One region of the Mesorhizobium sp. B2-8-5 genome, then DNA from elsewhere that is predicted to be linked to it. Evidence: predicted binding sites of a transcription regulator. Region 1 holds the regulator's gene; the other holds the start of a gene.
What was found. The regulator PhoB, encoded in region 1, activates phosphate uptake and scavenging genes when phosphate is short. The targets are predictions, from matches to a motif close to TGTCATNNANCTGTCAT.

Region 1 (7,845 bases):
CGCGGTGAAGAAGGCCTTGAATTCGCCGCGCGAGATGTCGCCGTTGCGGGCATCGAACAGCGCCTGCGTCGAACGCAGCAGCGACAGATGCAGGTCGATGCGGCTCTCGATGCGGCTCAGCGCGTCATCGGCGGTACCCTCGAACTTGATCCGAGCCGCCTCTTGCGTCGCGAAATAGGCAAACCCCGCCATCGTCAGGCTGATCAGCGCGACGGCGACGAAGGCAACGATCGGAAAGAGCTTCTTCAAATCAAGGATGCGGCCCGTGGACGGTCGACGACCTTTATGGGCAAGTCTCCGCGCCAACACAATGGCGCGGTCAAATCATCACTGCGGCTGGTACATCACGCAGTCGTTAATTAGCCGGCTATCATCATGCCGCTATCTTCAGCGCGCCTGGACCCGGAATGGCGCCTGGCGGGCATTTGCCCAGGATGATCATTCCGAGCACCTCGTCCTGGGTGACGTCGGTGGTGCGCGCGGTCCCGACCACCTGGCCGTTCTTCATCACGCAGACCCGGTCGGCGAGCTCGAACACGTCGTGGATGTCGTGGCTGATCAGGAAGATGCCGATGCCGTCGGCCTTGAGCTGCTTGACCAGTTCGCCGACTTGCGCCGTCTCTTGCGGACCGAGCGCCGCCGTCGGCTCGTCCATGATCAGGATGCGGGCGTTGAACAGGATCGCGCGCGCGATCGCCACCGACTGCCGCTGTCCGCCCGATAGCTTGATGACCGGCTCCTTGAAGCGCTGGAAGCGTGGATTGAGGCGGCCCATCACCTTGCGCGCGTCGGCTTCCATGGCGACGTCGTCCAGCGTGCCCCAGCCCGTCATCAGCTCGCGGCCGAGGAACAGGTTGGCTGCGGCATCGACATTGTCGGCCAGCGCCAGCGTCTGGTAGATCGTCTCGACGCCATATTTCTTGGCATCGCGCGGATTGGAGATCGAAGCCTCCTCGCCATTGATGAATATCTGCCCGCTGTCGCGCTTGTAGGCGCCGGACAGGATCTTGATCAGCGTCGATTTGCCCGCGCCATTGTGGCCGAGCAGCGCCATCACTTCGCCGGGGAAAAGATCGACCGAGGCGTCGTCGACGGCGCGGATGCCGCCGAAGGCGATCGAGATGTTGCGCATGTCGACCAGCGGAACGCCGGCGGGAGCGATTTTGTCAGCCATGATCCTTCTCCTCCCTATAGTCCATGCTTGAGCATGGTCTCGTCCGAAAACTGGTTTCCACTTTTCGGCATCATGCTCAGACGCGCTTGCGATAGATGGTGTCGAGCCAGACCGCGACGACCAGTACGGCGCCGACGACGATGCTCTGCAGCGGCGAATCGACGCCGAGCAATACCATGCCGGACTGCAGCGACTGCATCAGCAATGCGCCCAGCATGGCGCCGAGCACGGTGCCGGAACCGCCGGCGAGCGACGTGCCGCCGATGACGGCCGCGGCAATGACCAGCAGTTCGTCCAGCGTCCCCAGCACATTCGTCGAGGAGTTCTGCCTGGCCGACGAGATCGCCGCCGCGATCGTCGCCAGCACGCCCATGATCATGAACACCTTCATGGTGATCCAGCGCGTGTTGATGCCGGCGAGATTGGCTGCTTCCGGATTGCCGCCGATGGCGAAGACGTAGCGGCCGAAGCGCGTGCGCTTGGTGACGAAGGTCATGATCAGGCCGACGGCAACGGCCATCAGCACCGGAATGGCGATGCCATGCGCGATGAACAGCCCGCCTTCGGGAACGGTGATGTTGTTGGCGGCGGCGTAGCGGTTCACGATGCCGACCGGCCACGGATAGGAATTGGCGAGCCACACCGCGCCCAGGATGACCGCGCAGGTGACCGTGGCGAGCAGCGTCTCGGCCCAGACCGGACGCAGCGGGAAGCGGAAGCGCTTGCGCTGCACGCGGCCGTTGAAATGCATGAAGATAACCGCCAGGCAGGCGACGATGCCGACGGCCCAGCTCCATCTGGCGCCGATCGAGCCCGCCGGGCCGCCGCCCATCAGCTGGAAGGTGGCGTCGAGCGGCGCCACCGTCTGGCCGCTGGTGACCCACCAGGCAGCGCCACGCCATACCAGCAATCCGCCCAGCGTCACGATGAAGGCCGGCACTTCGAGATAGGCGATGATGAAGCCCTGGAAGGCGCCGATGATGAGGCCGAGCGCCAGGCCGATCAGCAATGCCAGCACCCAGATCCACGGATTGCCCAGCTCAAGCCCGACGAAGCGCACCAGGAAATGCACCTGGGCAAAGCCCATGACCATGCCGATCACCCCTTCGGCCGATCCGACCGACAGGTCGATGTTGCGCATGACGATGACCAGCACCATGCCGGAGGCCATGATCGCCACGGCCGAAGTCTGCACCGACAGGTTCCACAGGTTGCGCGGCGTGAGAAACGTGCGGCTGTCGAAGTCGAGCGGATTGACGCCGAGGCGCAGGCTGGAAATCACATGCAGCCCGATCCAGATCAAGAGCAGCGCGCCGATCATGCCGAGCATGCGGGTGTCGAGTTCGGTCGCCTTCAGGAACCGGGCGACGGAGCCGAGTTCCGACGCGCGCGCGGTGTCCGCCGGTTGGGTAGACGTCGTGTCGGTCATGATTTCCTCCCGCCGGCCTGCCCGTCTGGCGCGGATGCCTGGCCAAGCCTAGAAGCTATCCGCCAGAGGCGGAAACACAAATCTTTTTGAGAAAACGCCGCGGCTTTCAGGCCGCGGCGCAGGGATTTTGATCGAGAGCCGGCAGACTTAGTTGCAGGCCTTGACGCTACCGGCGGCAACGCCCGCGCAGACTTCGTCCTTCTTGATCCAGCCGGCGTCGATGACGACGTTGAGATTGTCCTTGGTGATCGCGATCGGAGTCAGGAACAGCGACTTGACGGTGTTGCCGCCGGGCGTTGTGAAGTCCTTGGCGCCGGCGATGTCGCCCATCTTCTTGCCGTCGGCGAGCTGCGAGGCGATCTCGGCAGCGTTCTTGCCGAGCTCGCGCGCGTCTTTCCACACCGACACGGTCTGCGTGCCGAGCGCGATGCGGTTGAGCGCCGCGTGGTCGCCGTCCTGGCCCGAGACCGGAACGGTGCCGGCCAAGCCTTGCGCCGTCAGCGCCGCGACGACGCCGCCTGCGGTGCCGTCATTGGCCGCCACGACCGCGTCGACCTTGTTGTCGTTGGCGGTCAGGAACTGCTCCATGTTCTTCTGCGCGTTGGCGGGCAGCCAACCGTCGGTATAGGCCTCGCCGACATTCTTGATCTTGCCGCTGTCGATCGCCTCCTTCAGCACTTCCATGGAGCCCGAGAACAGGAAGTCGGCGTTCGGATCGGCGCCCGAGCCCTTGATGAAGACATAATTGCCTTCCGGCTTGACCTTGAACACCTCGCGGGCCTGCATGCGGCCGACTTCCTTGTTATCGAAGGTCAGGTAGAACACGTCCTTGTTCTCGATCAGGCGGTCGTAGCCGACGACCGGAATGCCTTCATCGAGCGCCTTCTGCACCGCCGGGCCGATTGCCGAGGCATCCTGCGCCAGGATGATCAGCGCGTTGGCGCCTTGCGAGATCAGGCTTTCGACGTCGGTCAGCTGCTTGCCCGGATTGGACTGCGCGTCGGCCGAGATATACTTGTCGCCGGCGGCCTCGATGGCGGCCTTCATCGCCGCTTCGTCGGTCTTCCAGCGCTCTTCCTGGAAATTCGACCACGACACGCCGATCACCTTGTCCTTCGCCTCGGCGACCGACGCCAGCGTCAGCGACATGGCAACGCCCGCCAGAATGGCGGCTGCGAATTTCTTCATGATATCCTCCCTGCGCCTGTGCGGCGCGACCCAGACTGGCCCGAAGGCCGGCATAGAGGCTTTTTTTCGAGCCTCAAAAAAATAGTGATCCAGCAAAACGACGCTGTCAACTGCGATTCTGATGGGTTTTGATGGGTCAGGGCATTTTTTTCGACATCCGCAATAAATAATGACACAGGCTGCGGCTTCTGCCACTATCCCTAGCATGTCACCGACAGGCCATGGCATCATCATCACAAGGCCGCGATGACTGGGAGGACGTGCGAGACGATGTCGGTCGGAATCCGTCACGACGATTTGCGCCGGCGCAACCGCGCCATGGTGATTTCGGCCGTGCGCCGCGCCGGCCAGCCCTCGCGCACGGAGATTGCCGCCACCACCGGGCTCAGCCACTCGACCATTTCGGCGATCTCCGCCGATCTGATCCAGGAAGGCATTCTCACCGAAAGCAAGGCCAGCGAGCCGACGGCGTTGAAACGCGGCCGGCCGCAGATCGGTCTGGCGCTGAACCCCGAAGCCGCCGCGGTGCTGACCGTGGTGCTGTCGCTGAACTTCCTGTCAGTCGCCGTGATCGATTATGCCGGCCAGGTGGTTGCCGAGGAGCAGCAGCGCCTCGACACGCTCGTCATGCCCCGCGACGAGCTGATCGGCGAATGCATGGCGATCGTCCGGCGCCGGTTGCGGGATCCCGACCTCGACGTGGGCAGCGTCGCCCGCATCGCCATGGGCATTCAGGGCATCACCGATTCCCATTCACGCGCCATGCTGTGGTCGCCGATCACGCCGCTGACCGACATCCCTTTCGCCGACCTCCTCGAACGGGAATTCGGTATTCCCGCCACCATGGAGAACGACTGCAACATGATGGCGGTGGCGCTGCAATGGCGCGATCCCGAGCGCTATCGCGACGACTTCATCGCCATCCTGCTCTCGCACGGTATCGGCATGGGCCTGGTGCTGAAGGGCGCGCTGTTCAGCGGCACACATTCCTCCGGCGGCGAGTTCGGCCATATGATCCATCGTCCGGGCGGCGCGCGTTGCCGCTGCGGCCGCCGCGGCTGCGTCGAGGCCTATGCCGGCAATTACGCGATCTGGCGCAGCGCCATGGGAATAAGCGAGGATGCCACGCCGACCGACGTCGGTGACGCCGATATGCGCGCGCTGGCCGCGAAAGCCCGGCAGGAGGACGGACCCGAGCGGGAGGCTTATCGCCGGGCCGGCGAAGCACTCGGTTTCGGCCTCGGCAGCCTGTTCGCCCTTATCGACCCGGCGCCTGTCGCCATGGTCGGCGTAAGCGCGGCCGCCTTCGACCTGATCGAGCCGGCGCTGCGAGAGGCGATCGCCCAGACCGCCGGCGGCCAGCACTCGGAATCGATCTCCTTCGACACCGAGCCGAACGAACTGCCGCTTATCCGCGAAGGCTGCGCCATGCGCGCGCTGACCTTCGTCGATCAGGAGATTTTCGCGCCGGGGGTGCAGGCCAGAGCGGGGGCCGGGAAGAACGTGGCCTGAGCGAACGTGGCGCTGAAGCCGCGAATCGCACCAACGTTGGAGATTGGCCGAAGCCACCGCGACTTCGTCATTCCAGGGCGGAGCAAGGAGCGAAGCGACGCGCGCAGACCCTGGAATCCATGCCGTTACCTCGATCGTAGGGTGCAGTGGTGCAGAGTTCTGCGCCATAGCGGCGCGTGGAAGTCACGGAATGGATCCTCGGGTCTGCGCGCGTCGCTTCGCTCCTTGCTCCGCCCGTGGATGACGAAGCGCAAGCGTCTCGACTACCCACCAGCGTAAATGTTGGAAGTGCCGATCCCGTCGGAACTTCCGCCCTCGGGACCTAATCCTCCCTGATCGCGTACCCCGCCCCGCGGATGGTGCGGATGACGTCCGGCATGCGGCCGTTGTTGACCGCCTTGCGCAGGCGCCCGACATGGACGTCCACGGTGCGCTCGTCGATATAGATCGTCTCGCCCCAGACATTGTCGAGCAACTGGCTTCGCGAGAACACGCGGCCGGGATGGCGCATCATGAATTCGAGCAGGCGGAACTCGGTCGGCCCGAGCCGGATCTCGCTCTTCTTGCGGTAGACCCGGTGCGATTCGCGGTCGAGCACGATGTCGCCGACCTTGAGCACGCTGGACAGCACCTCCGGCTTGGCGCGGCGCAGCAGCGCCTTGACGCGCGCCATGAACTCCGGCGTCGAGAACGGCTTGACCAGATAGTCGTCGGCGCCGGTCGAGAGGCCGCGCACGCGGTCGCTTTCCTCGCCGCGCGCCGTCAGCATGATGATCGGCAGCCGCTCGGTCTCGGGCCGCATCCTGAGACGCCGGCAGAGCTCGATACCGGAAACCGCCGGCACCATCCAGTCGAGCACGAGCAGGTCGGGAACGTTTTCCTGAAGGCGGATTTCGGCCTCGTCGCCGCGGGTCACCACTTCGACCTGGTAACCCTCGGATTCGAGATTGTAGCGGAGCAGCACCCCCAGCGGCTCCTCGTCCTCCACCACCATGATGCGTGGCGCGATCATCGGGGTAACCTTTTCGTCAGGCCGCCGGCGCCGACATTGCGGTCTCGTCCTGCTTCGGACGATTGGCGGGCAATTGCGTGCCGGTCAGCACATAATAGGCGTTCTCGGCGATGTTGGTCACATGGTCGCCGATGCGCTCGAGGTTCTTGGCGCAGAACAGAAGATGCGTGCAAGCGGTGATGTTGCGCGGGTCTTCCATCATGTAGGTCAACAGCTCGCGGAAGACGGACGTGTATTTGACGTCGATGCGCTCGTCGTCGTTGCGAAGCTTGGCCAGCGCCGTGGCATCGCCCACCATATATTCCTGGATCACGGCCTGGACCTGGATCAGCACCAGCTGCGCCATCGAATCGATCGAATGCGTGAGGTCGCGCGGCGCGGCGCTGACGCCGACCGAGCCGACACGCTTGGCGATGTTCTTGGCGAGATCGCCGATGCGTTCGAGGTCGCCCGCCATGCGGATCGAGCCGACCACGTTGCGCAGGTCGTCCGCCATCGGCTGCCGCTTGGCGATCAGCGTGATGGCGCGGTCGTCGAGCTCGCGCTGACGAGCGTCCATGATGGCGTCGTCGGAGACGACGCGCTGCGCCAGCGCATTGTCGGTCTCGAGCAGCGCCCTGGTCGCACCGCCGACCATGGAGCTGGCGAGATCGCCCATGTCGTTGATGAGCCGGCTGATCTGCCTCAGATCCTCGTCGAAGGAGGCGACGGTATGTTCGGCCATGATGATGTCCTCGTATGAACTCAGCCGAAGCGGCCGGTAATGTAGTCCTGCGTGCGCTTCTCGCGGGGCGAGGTGAAGATCTTCTCGGTCCGGTCGAACTCCACCAGCTCGCCCAGATACATGAACGCCGTCTGCCGCGACACGCGCGCCGCCTGCTGCATGTTGTGGGTGACGATGACGATCGTGTAGTCGGCCTGCAATTCGTCGATCAGTTCCTCGATCTTTGCCGTCGACAGCGGATCGAGCGCCGAGGCCGGCTCGTCGAGCAGGATGACCTCGGGCTTCACCGCCACGGTGCGGGCGATGCACAGGCGCTGCTGCTGGCCGCCCGAGAGGCTGAGGCCGCTGGCGTTGAGCTTGTCCTTGACCTCGGTCCACAGCGCGGCGCGCTTCAGCGCCTGCTCGACGCGGCTATCCATCTCGGCCTTGCTGATCTTCTCATAGAGCCTGACGCCGAAGGCGATGTTCTCGTAGATCGACATCGGGAACGGCGTCGGCTTCTGGAACACCATGCCGATCTTGGTGCGCAGCAGGTTGAGGTCCTGCGAGCGGTCGAGGATGTTCTTGCCGTCGAGCAGCACCTGGCCCTCGGCGCTCTGCTTCGGATAGAGCTCGTAGATGCGGTTGAGCACGCGCAGCAGCGTCGACTTCCCGCAGCCCGACGGGCCGATGAAGGCTGTGACGCTGCGCTCGGGCAGGGACAGGTTGATGTCCTTCAGCGCCTTCGACTGGCCATAGTAGAAATTGAGGTTCTTGACCTCGATCTTGGCCTTCTCGACGGTCGTGTCGGCTGCGTTCAGGTCGGT
Region 2 (7,845 bases), 1.5 Mb from region 1:
GCGGTGAAGGCGCTGTGAGAGCGTGATCTCCCCCAAGGGGGAGATCAGCAGCTCAGACCTTAGCGCGCGGCGCGAAAATGCTTGGAGAGCTTCAGGCCCTGCGCCTGGTAGTTCGATCCCAGGTCGGTGCCGTAAAGAGCCTGCGGGCGCTGCAGCATGTGCTCGTAGACGAGACGGCCGACGATCTGGCCGTGGTCGAGGATGAACGGCACCTCGTGGCTGCGCACTTCGAGCACAGCGCGGCTGCCGCTGCCGCCGGCGGCGGAGTGGCCGAAGCCTGGGTCGAAGAAGCCGGCATAGTGGACGCGGAACTCGCCGACCAACGGATCGAAAGGCGTCATCTCGGCGGCGTAGAGCGGCGGCACGTGCACCGCTTCGCGCGAGACCAGGATGTAGAATTCGTCGGGGTCGAGCACGAGTTCGCCGGCGCCGCTCTTGTAGATCGGCTCCCAGAAATCGACGACATCCTGCGCGGCGCGCTTGTCGACATCGACCAGGCCGGTGTGGTGCTTGCCGCGATAGCCGACAAGGCCGTCCTTGTCGCCGTCGAGGTCGATGGAGAGCGCGATGCCGCCGCCTGAAATATTGGGCGGCTCGGTGGCGACCAGCATCTCGGCGCGGTGAAGGTCGCGCAACTCGCTCTCCGAAAGCACCGCGTTGCCGGTGCGGAAACGGATCTGCGACAGCCGCGAGCCGGCCCGCACGACGATCGGGAAGGTGCGCGGGCTGACTTCGAGATAGAGCGGCCCGTGATAGCCGGCGGCGATCTTGTCGAACTCGTGGCCGCGATCGGTCATCACCCGGGTGAAGATGTCGAGCCGCCCGGTCGAGCTCTTGGGATTGGCGGAAGCGGACACATTCGAGGGCAGCGCCAGGCTTTCGAGCAGCGGCACGATGTAGACGCAACCCGTCTCCAGCACGGCGCCCTCGGCGAGGCTGAATTCATGCAACTTCAGCCGCTCGAGCTTGTCGGCTACCCGATGATCGGGGCCGGGCAGGAAGGAGGCTCGCACGCGGAAGGCCGTGTCGCCGAGCCTCAGGTCAAGGCTGGCCGGCTGGATCTGGTTGGTGTCCAGCGCGCGCGGCGACTTCAGCGCACTGGACTGGAACAGCGCGGAAATATCCTGGTCGGGAAGAATGCCTGTCTGCCGCAAAGTCTTACTCCGCTCTGCTGGTACAAACCTCTTAATGAAGCCGGCAATTGACGCAAGCGCGGCGCGGGTTTAAAGCGTCGTTATCCCGTGGTGATTTGGCCGGTCGGCTTGCAGCCACGTTAAACAAGTCGCTAAAGGACCGTCGAGCCGCAAGGCTATATGGACCGGTTGCGACTTCGCGGCCGGTTTTTTTGTGTCTGGAAGCAGGGCTATGAGCACCAAGAAGCGCAACTGGAAACCTCAGACGGCACTCGTGCATGGCGGAACGCTGCGTTCCGGCTTCGGCGAGACATCCGAGGCGATGTACCTCACCCAGGGCTATGTCTATGAGACCGCGCAAGCCGCGGAAGCCCGCTTCAAGGGCGAGGAGCCCGGTTTCATCTATTCGCGCTACGCCAACCCGACGGTCGACATGTTCGAAAAGCGCATGTGCGCGCTCGAAGGCGCCGAGGATGCCCGCGCCACCGCTTCCGGCATGGCGGCCGTCTCGGCCGCGTTGCTCTGCAGCGCCAAGGCCGGCGACCATATCGTTGCGGCGCGCGCCCTGTTCGGCTCCTGTCGCTGGGTGGTCGAGACGCTGGCGCCGCGCTACGGCATCCAGGCGACGCTGGTCGACGGCACCGACATCGCCAATTGGGAAAAGGCGATAAGGCCGAACACCAAGCTGTTCTTCCTCGAAAGCCCAACCAATCCGACGCTGGAAGTGGTCGACATCGCCGCGGTTGCCAAGCTCGCCAATTCCATCGGCGCGCGCGTGATCGTCGACAATGTCTTCGCCACGCCGCTGCAGCAGAAGCCGCTGCAGCTCGGCGCCCATATTGTCGTCTATTCGGCGACCAAGCACATAGACGGCCAGGGCCGCTGCCTCGGCGGCGTCATCCTGTCCGACAAGAAATGGATCGACGAAAACCTGCACGACTACTTCCGCCACACCGGTCCCAGCCTGTCGCCGTTCAACGCCTGGACGCTGTTGAAAGGCCTGGAGACGCTGCCGCTGCGCGTGCGCCAGCAGACCGAGAGCGCCGGCAAGATCGCGGATTTCCTCGCCGGCCGATCGGAGATAGCCCGCGTCATCTATCCGGGCCGGGCCGATCATCCGCAGGCGGATGTCGTCAAGAAGCAGATGTCGGGTGGCTCGACGCTGATCTGCCTCGACGTCAAGGGCGGCAAGCAGGCGGCCTTCGCCTTTCAGAACGCGCTCGACATCGTGCTGATCTCGAACAATCTCGGCGACGCCAAGAGCCTGATCACCCATCCGGCGACGACCACGCACAAGAATCTGAGCGACGACGCGCGGGCCGAGCTCGGCATCGGGCCGGGCACGCTCAGGCTCTCCGTCGGCCTGGAGGACGCCGACGACCTGCTGGAGGACATCGAGCAGGCGCTGAAGGCGGCCAAATAAGACCTGTAGCGGCGACCGTCACTACACAGGACTTTAAAGCGCGTCGCGCTGAAGCGGATTCAGGCGACGCGCTTTAAGGCTTTGTTTTCATGCATGTCGTTATCGCAAAACCGCTGCACACTTTTGCGCGACATGCATTAGGCAAGCTCTTCCAGTTCGGTCATCGCCTTGGTGCGGATGGTCATGGCGTTGCCGCGCCATTCGACGGCGCCGCCGAACCAGGCGCGCGCCCAGATGGCGGGCAGCAGGGCATCGCGCACGAGCATCGCGGTGACGCTGCGCGGCGACAGGTACCAGCCCTTCGCAAAGGCCAGGAGGCATTCCGGCAGGTAGGCGATCGCCAGCACGCCCAAGGCCGTCGTGGGCAGGCTGACGCCGGCGCTTGCCGCCGCAATCAGCGCCAGCAGCAGCGGCACCGCAGCGCCGGTCAGGATCTCCGGCGCGAAGAACAGCGGGAAGGTGACGCGGCGTAGCCGCGCCCAGCGCGCCTGGCGCGACCAGATCTCGGCGAGCCGGCGCTGGCCGAGCGGCTGCTCGAAAGGCGAAGCGACGAGATTGACGCGCAGGCCCAGGCTGTTGACCAGCTTGGTGGCGGCCGCGTCCTCGGCGATCTCGGCGGCCAAAGCCTGGATACCGCCATTGGCATCGAGCATCGGCTTGTTCCACAGCATGCTCTTGCCTTGGGCGAAGCCGAGCCCAAGCGCCTCGCCGGCATACTGCCAGCGCGCCTGCAGCGTGTTGAGGAAGGCGCATTCGACTTCGGCCCAAAACCCATCCGGCCGCGAGCCGATCGGCGTCGAGCAGACGAGGCCGGTATCCGGGCGCCATGCCGCCATCAGGTGCTGAATATAGTCCTTCGGCATCAGAACATTGGAATCGGCGAGGACCACCCAATCGTGCCGCGCAGCCTGCCAGCCCTTGATGCAGTTGTTGAGCTTGGGGTTGGCGCTGACGCGATCGTCGCCGATCAGGAGTCGCGCAGGCACCTTCGGATAGCGCGCGATCGCCGCATCGATCAGCTTGACCACCGGGTCTTCGGCATGCGCAACGCAGAAGATCAGCTCGTAGAGCGGCCAATCGAGCGAGAAGGCGCGCTGCAGGGTCTCCTGTGTGAACGGCTCGACGCCGCGCGACGGCACGATGATCGAGACCGGCTGTGCGCCGACGGGCGGCGCAATGACATGCCGCCATTTCAGCCGCGACGCGGCGAGCAGGATGCTGGTGAGATTGGACAGAAGAAGGGCTGACGAAGCCAGGCCGGCTGCGATAGTCAGTTCCATCGAGATCTGGTCACTCTCTATCTCTTTGTTTTCACGCAATTCCGGACGGAAAACTGCTCACACTTTTCCTGGAATTGCTCTCGGCCGCATGCGCCCATTTCATTAGTTACAGAGCGCCCGAGTCGCCCGGCACGGTTTGTGCACACCAACATTGTCATGTGTCACTTAAATGACATTGTTTTTCGGCACGTGCGCTACAAGGCTGGCAGGATGGTCGGCGTTGCGCGCCCAACAGCGAAGCGCAACGAATGTTCTGCAGCGGCAACCGGAGTGGCCCATGTATCGCGCAGTGACGCGCAACATCGAAGTGCTAGTCAGGCCCTTCTATCTGGAGGACCGCTCCGATCCGTCCGAGAACCGCTATGTCTGGGGCTATCAGGTGACGATCGACAACCGCTCCGACGAGTTCGTGCAGCTTGTGTCGCGCTACTGGCACATCACCGATGGTCGAGGCCGGGTCGAGGAGGTGCGCGGCGCCGGCGTCGTCGGCGACCAGCCGGAACTCAATCCTGGCGACAGCTACCAGTACACCTCGGGCTGCCCGCTCTCGACGCCGTCGGGCATCATGGTCGGCCATTACACGATGCGCAACGGCCGCGGCGAGACGTTCGATATCGCCATTCCGGCTTTCTCGCTCGATATGCCGGGGACAAGGCGCACGGTGAATTAGGCGTCGGCGATTAGCGTCTTTCTCCCCGTTCCACGGGGAGAAATGCCCGGCAGGGCAATGAGGGGCAGCGCCAAATTTCTGAGATTTTTTGAGGCAGACGACCGCGTCGCCAGCGTGTCGCTATCACCACCAACCAAGGCGTTGCCCCTCATCCGCCCTTCGGGCACCTTCTCCCCGTGGAACGGGGAGAAGGTAAAGACGCTACTTCGCGAACTCGGCCGGGTCGAAGTCGTATTGCGTCGAGCAGAACTCGCAGGCGACGTGGATGCCGCCGTCCTCGGTCGAGTCCTTGATCTCCTGGGCCGAAAAGCCTTCGAGAATGCCGCGGATCTTGTCGCGCGAGCAGGAGCACTGGTCGGCGACCGGCACGCCGCGGAAGACGCGCACGCCATGTTCGTGGAACAGCCGGTAAAGCAGCCGCTCGGCGCCCACCGTCGGGTCGATCAACTCGGTCGGCTCGATCGTGCCGAGCAGCGCCAGCAACTCCTGCCAGGAATTGTCGGCCGGGTGGTCCGCAACGTCACGCGGATCGCCGTCGCCACCGGAAATATCGGGAACGCGCATGCGCTCCGGCGATTGCGGCAGGAATTGCGCCAGGATGCCGCCGGCGCGCCACTGCTCGCGTGCGCCCGCCGGGCCGGGCGTGACCAGCTTGGCGACCGACATCTTGATCTCGGTCGGGATCTGCTCCGACTGCCGGAAATAGGTACGCGCGGCATCCTCCAGCGAGGTGCCGTCGAGCTGGACGATGCCCTGGTAGCGCTGCGTATGCGTGCCCTGGTCGATGGTTAGAGCCAGGACGCCGTTGCCGAGCAGCGTCTGCTGCGAGGTCTCGCCGGCGGCGGTCAGCGCCTGCAGCCGGTCGGCATCGAAACGCGCATAGGCGCGCAGCGCATGCGGCGTGGTGAAATCGGCCACCAGCATGTCGACCGGACCGTCGGTGCGGGTCTGCAGGATGAACTTGCCTTCGAACTTCAGCGAGGTGCCGAGCAGCACGGTGAGCACGCAGGCTTCCGCCAGCAGGCGGGCGACCGGCTCTGGGTAATTGTGGCGGCTCAAAATAGCGTCGAGCATCGGCCCGAGCTGCACGGTACGGCCGCGCACATCGAGCGGCGCGACCTCGTAAGGCACGACGTGATCGTCGCCGGCGAAGCCAAATTCACCGAGTTGGGGTTTATGCTCAGCCAAGGTCTGGGTTTCCAACATGACAAAACTCCGGGGCGCAGCCATGCAACCCGATGAGCCGCATGCGTCGAAGCGCGTTCAATTTACGTGATGGCCCGCAAATAGGCATCACATATCCCCAGATCAAGTTGAGCCCGATCGGGCCGGAAGCGGTCAGGTCGGCCCTTCTCAAGCGCCCAGGCACCAGGCCAGCACCGCCTTCTGGGCGTGCAACCGGTTCTCGGCCTCGTCGAAGACCACCGAATGCGGCCCGTCGATCACCTCGTCGGTGACCTCCTCGCCGCGATGCGCCGGCAGGCAGTGCATGAACAAAGCATCGGCCTTGGCCTTTGCCATCAGCGCCGCATTGACCTGATAGGGCAGGAAGACGTTGTGGCCGCGGGCGCGATGCTCTTGGCCCATCGAGACCCAGCTGTCGGTGACGACGCAGTCGGCCTTGTCGACGGCCTCCTCGGCGGACCTGGAAAACCGGACCTTGCCGCCATTGGCTTTCGACCAGTCGACATATTTCTCGAACGGCTCGCTGCCTTCCGGCACCGCGACATTGAGATTGAAGCGGAACCGAGCCGAGGCTTCCAGGAGCGAATGCAGCACATTGTTGCCGTCGCCGGTCCAGGCGAAGGTCTTGCCGGCCACCGGCCCGCGATGTTCCTCAAAGGTCATGATGTCGGCCATGAGCTGGCAGGGGTGCGTGTCGTCGGTCAGCCCGTTGATCACCGGAACGGTGGCGCTCTCGGTGAGCTCCAGCAGCCGGTCATGCGAGGTGGTGCGGATCATGATGGCGTCGACGTAACGCGACAGCACCTTTGCCGTGTCGGCGATCGTCTCCGACCGGCCGAGCTGCATCTCGGTGCCGGTCAGCATGATGGTCTCGCCGCCGAGCTGGCGCATGCCGACATCGAAGGAAACGCGCGTGCGCGTCGACGGCTTGTCGAAGATCATGGCCAGCACCTTGCCATCGAGCGGTTTTGAACGCTCGCCCGCCTTGAGCCTGGTCTTTCGCGCCACCGCGTCGTCCAGCATGATGCGCAGGTCGCCTGCGGAAACGGCGGATAGATCGGTGAAGTGGCGAACACTCATCGGCAGGTTCCAGAAATTATTTGGCGGCTTCGGCCGCAATCGCGTCGGTCAGGCTCTTGGCGCCGCCGCGAATGCGCTCCAGCGCCTCGCCGATCTCCTCGTCGGTGACGGTGAGCGGCGGCAGGAGGCGGATGACGTTGTCGCCCGCCGGCACGGCAAGCAGGTGCTGGTCGCGCAGCGCCATGTTCACCTTGGTGTTGGGCATGGCGCATTTCAGGCCGAGCATAAGGCCGGTTCCCCTGATGCCCTCGATGACGTCGGGGAATTCATCGGCCACCGCCGCAAGGCCCTGCTTCAGAAGCAGCGCCTTGCGCTGCACGTCCTCGAGGAAGCCGTCGGCCAGGACAATGTCGAGCACGGCGTTGCCGACGGCCATCGCCAACGGATTGCCGCCGAAGGTGGTGCCGTGCACGCCGGCCGTCATGCCGGTCGCCGCCTCGTCGGTGGCAAGGCAGGCGCCCATCGGAAAGCCGCCGCCTATGCCCTTGGCGATCGCCATCAGGTCGGGCGTGACGCCTGTCCATTCATGCGCGAACAGCTTGCCGGTGCGGCCGATGCCGCACTGGACCTCGTCGAAGATCAAAAGCAGGCCATGCTTGTCGCAGAGTTGCCGCAGCCGCTTCAAGGACTGCGTCGGCACCGGCCGTATGCCGCCCTCGCCTTGCACCGGCTCGATCAGGATCGCCGCGGTCTCCGGCGTAATCGCCTTTTCCGCGGCGTCGATGTCGTCGAAAGCCACCTGGTCGAACCCCTCGACCTTCGGGCCGAAGCCTTCGAGATATTTGTACTGGCCGCCGGCGGCGATCGTCGCCAGCGTGCGGCCGTGAAAGGCACCCTCGAACGTGATGATGCGGAAACGCTCGGGATGGCCCTTGACGAATTGATAGCGCCTGGCCGTCTTGATGGCGCATTCCAGCGCCTCGGCACCGGAATTGGTGAAGAACACCTTGTCTGCGAAGGTCGCTTCGGCCAGCCGCTCGCCCAGCCGGCGCTGTTCCGGGATCTCATAGAGGTTGGAGACGTGCCACAGCTTGGCAGCCTGCTCGGTGAGCGCCGCCACCAGATGCGGGTGGC

Region 2: a site for PhoB is predicted at 3,995-4,011, ahead of FJ430_RS31270 (ceramide glucosyltransferase). Genes of this name have one in related genera too.

What each region holds. Positions count from the first base shown of each region.
Region 1 covers NZ_CP083951.1:1,465,711-1,473,555, reverse strand. Annotated here, with positions in the region: gene FJ430_RS07160 (CHASE domain-containing protein) at 1-249, opposite strand, end outside; gene FJ430_RS07155 (ATP-binding cassette domain-containing protein) at 374-1,174, opposite strand; gene FJ430_RS07150 (sugar ABC transporter permease) at 1,251-2,603, opposite strand; gene xylF (D-xylose ABC transporter substrate-binding protein) at 2,751-3,791, opposite strand; gene FJ430_RS07140 (ROK family protein) at 4,062-5,303, shown strand; gene phoB (phosphate regulon transcriptional regulator PhoB) at 5,626-6,315, opposite strand; gene phoU (phosphate signaling complex protein PhoU) at 6,332-7,039, opposite strand; gene pstB (phosphate ABC transporter ATP-binding protein PstB) at 7,060-7,845, opposite strand, start outside.
Region 2 covers NZ_CP083951.1:6,395,320-6,403,164, forward strand. Annotated here, with positions in the region: gene araD1 (AraD1 family protein) at 1-18, shown strand, start outside; gene FJ430_RS31260 (2'-deoxycytidine 5'-triphosphate deaminase) at 60-1,154, opposite strand; SAM riboswitch at 1,232-1,309, shown strand; gene FJ430_RS31265 (O-succinylhomoserine sulfhydrylase) at 1,366-2,556, shown strand; gene FJ430_RS31270 (ceramide glucosyltransferase) at 2,694-3,836, opposite strand; gene apaG (Co2+/Mg2+ efflux protein ApaG) at 4,114-4,506, shown strand; gene FJ430_RS31280 (Hsp33 family molecular chaperone) at 4,708-5,736, opposite strand; gene argF (ornithine carbamoyltransferase) at 5,860-6,771, opposite strand; gene FJ430_RS31290 (aspartate aminotransferase family protein) at 6,788-7,845, opposite strand, start outside.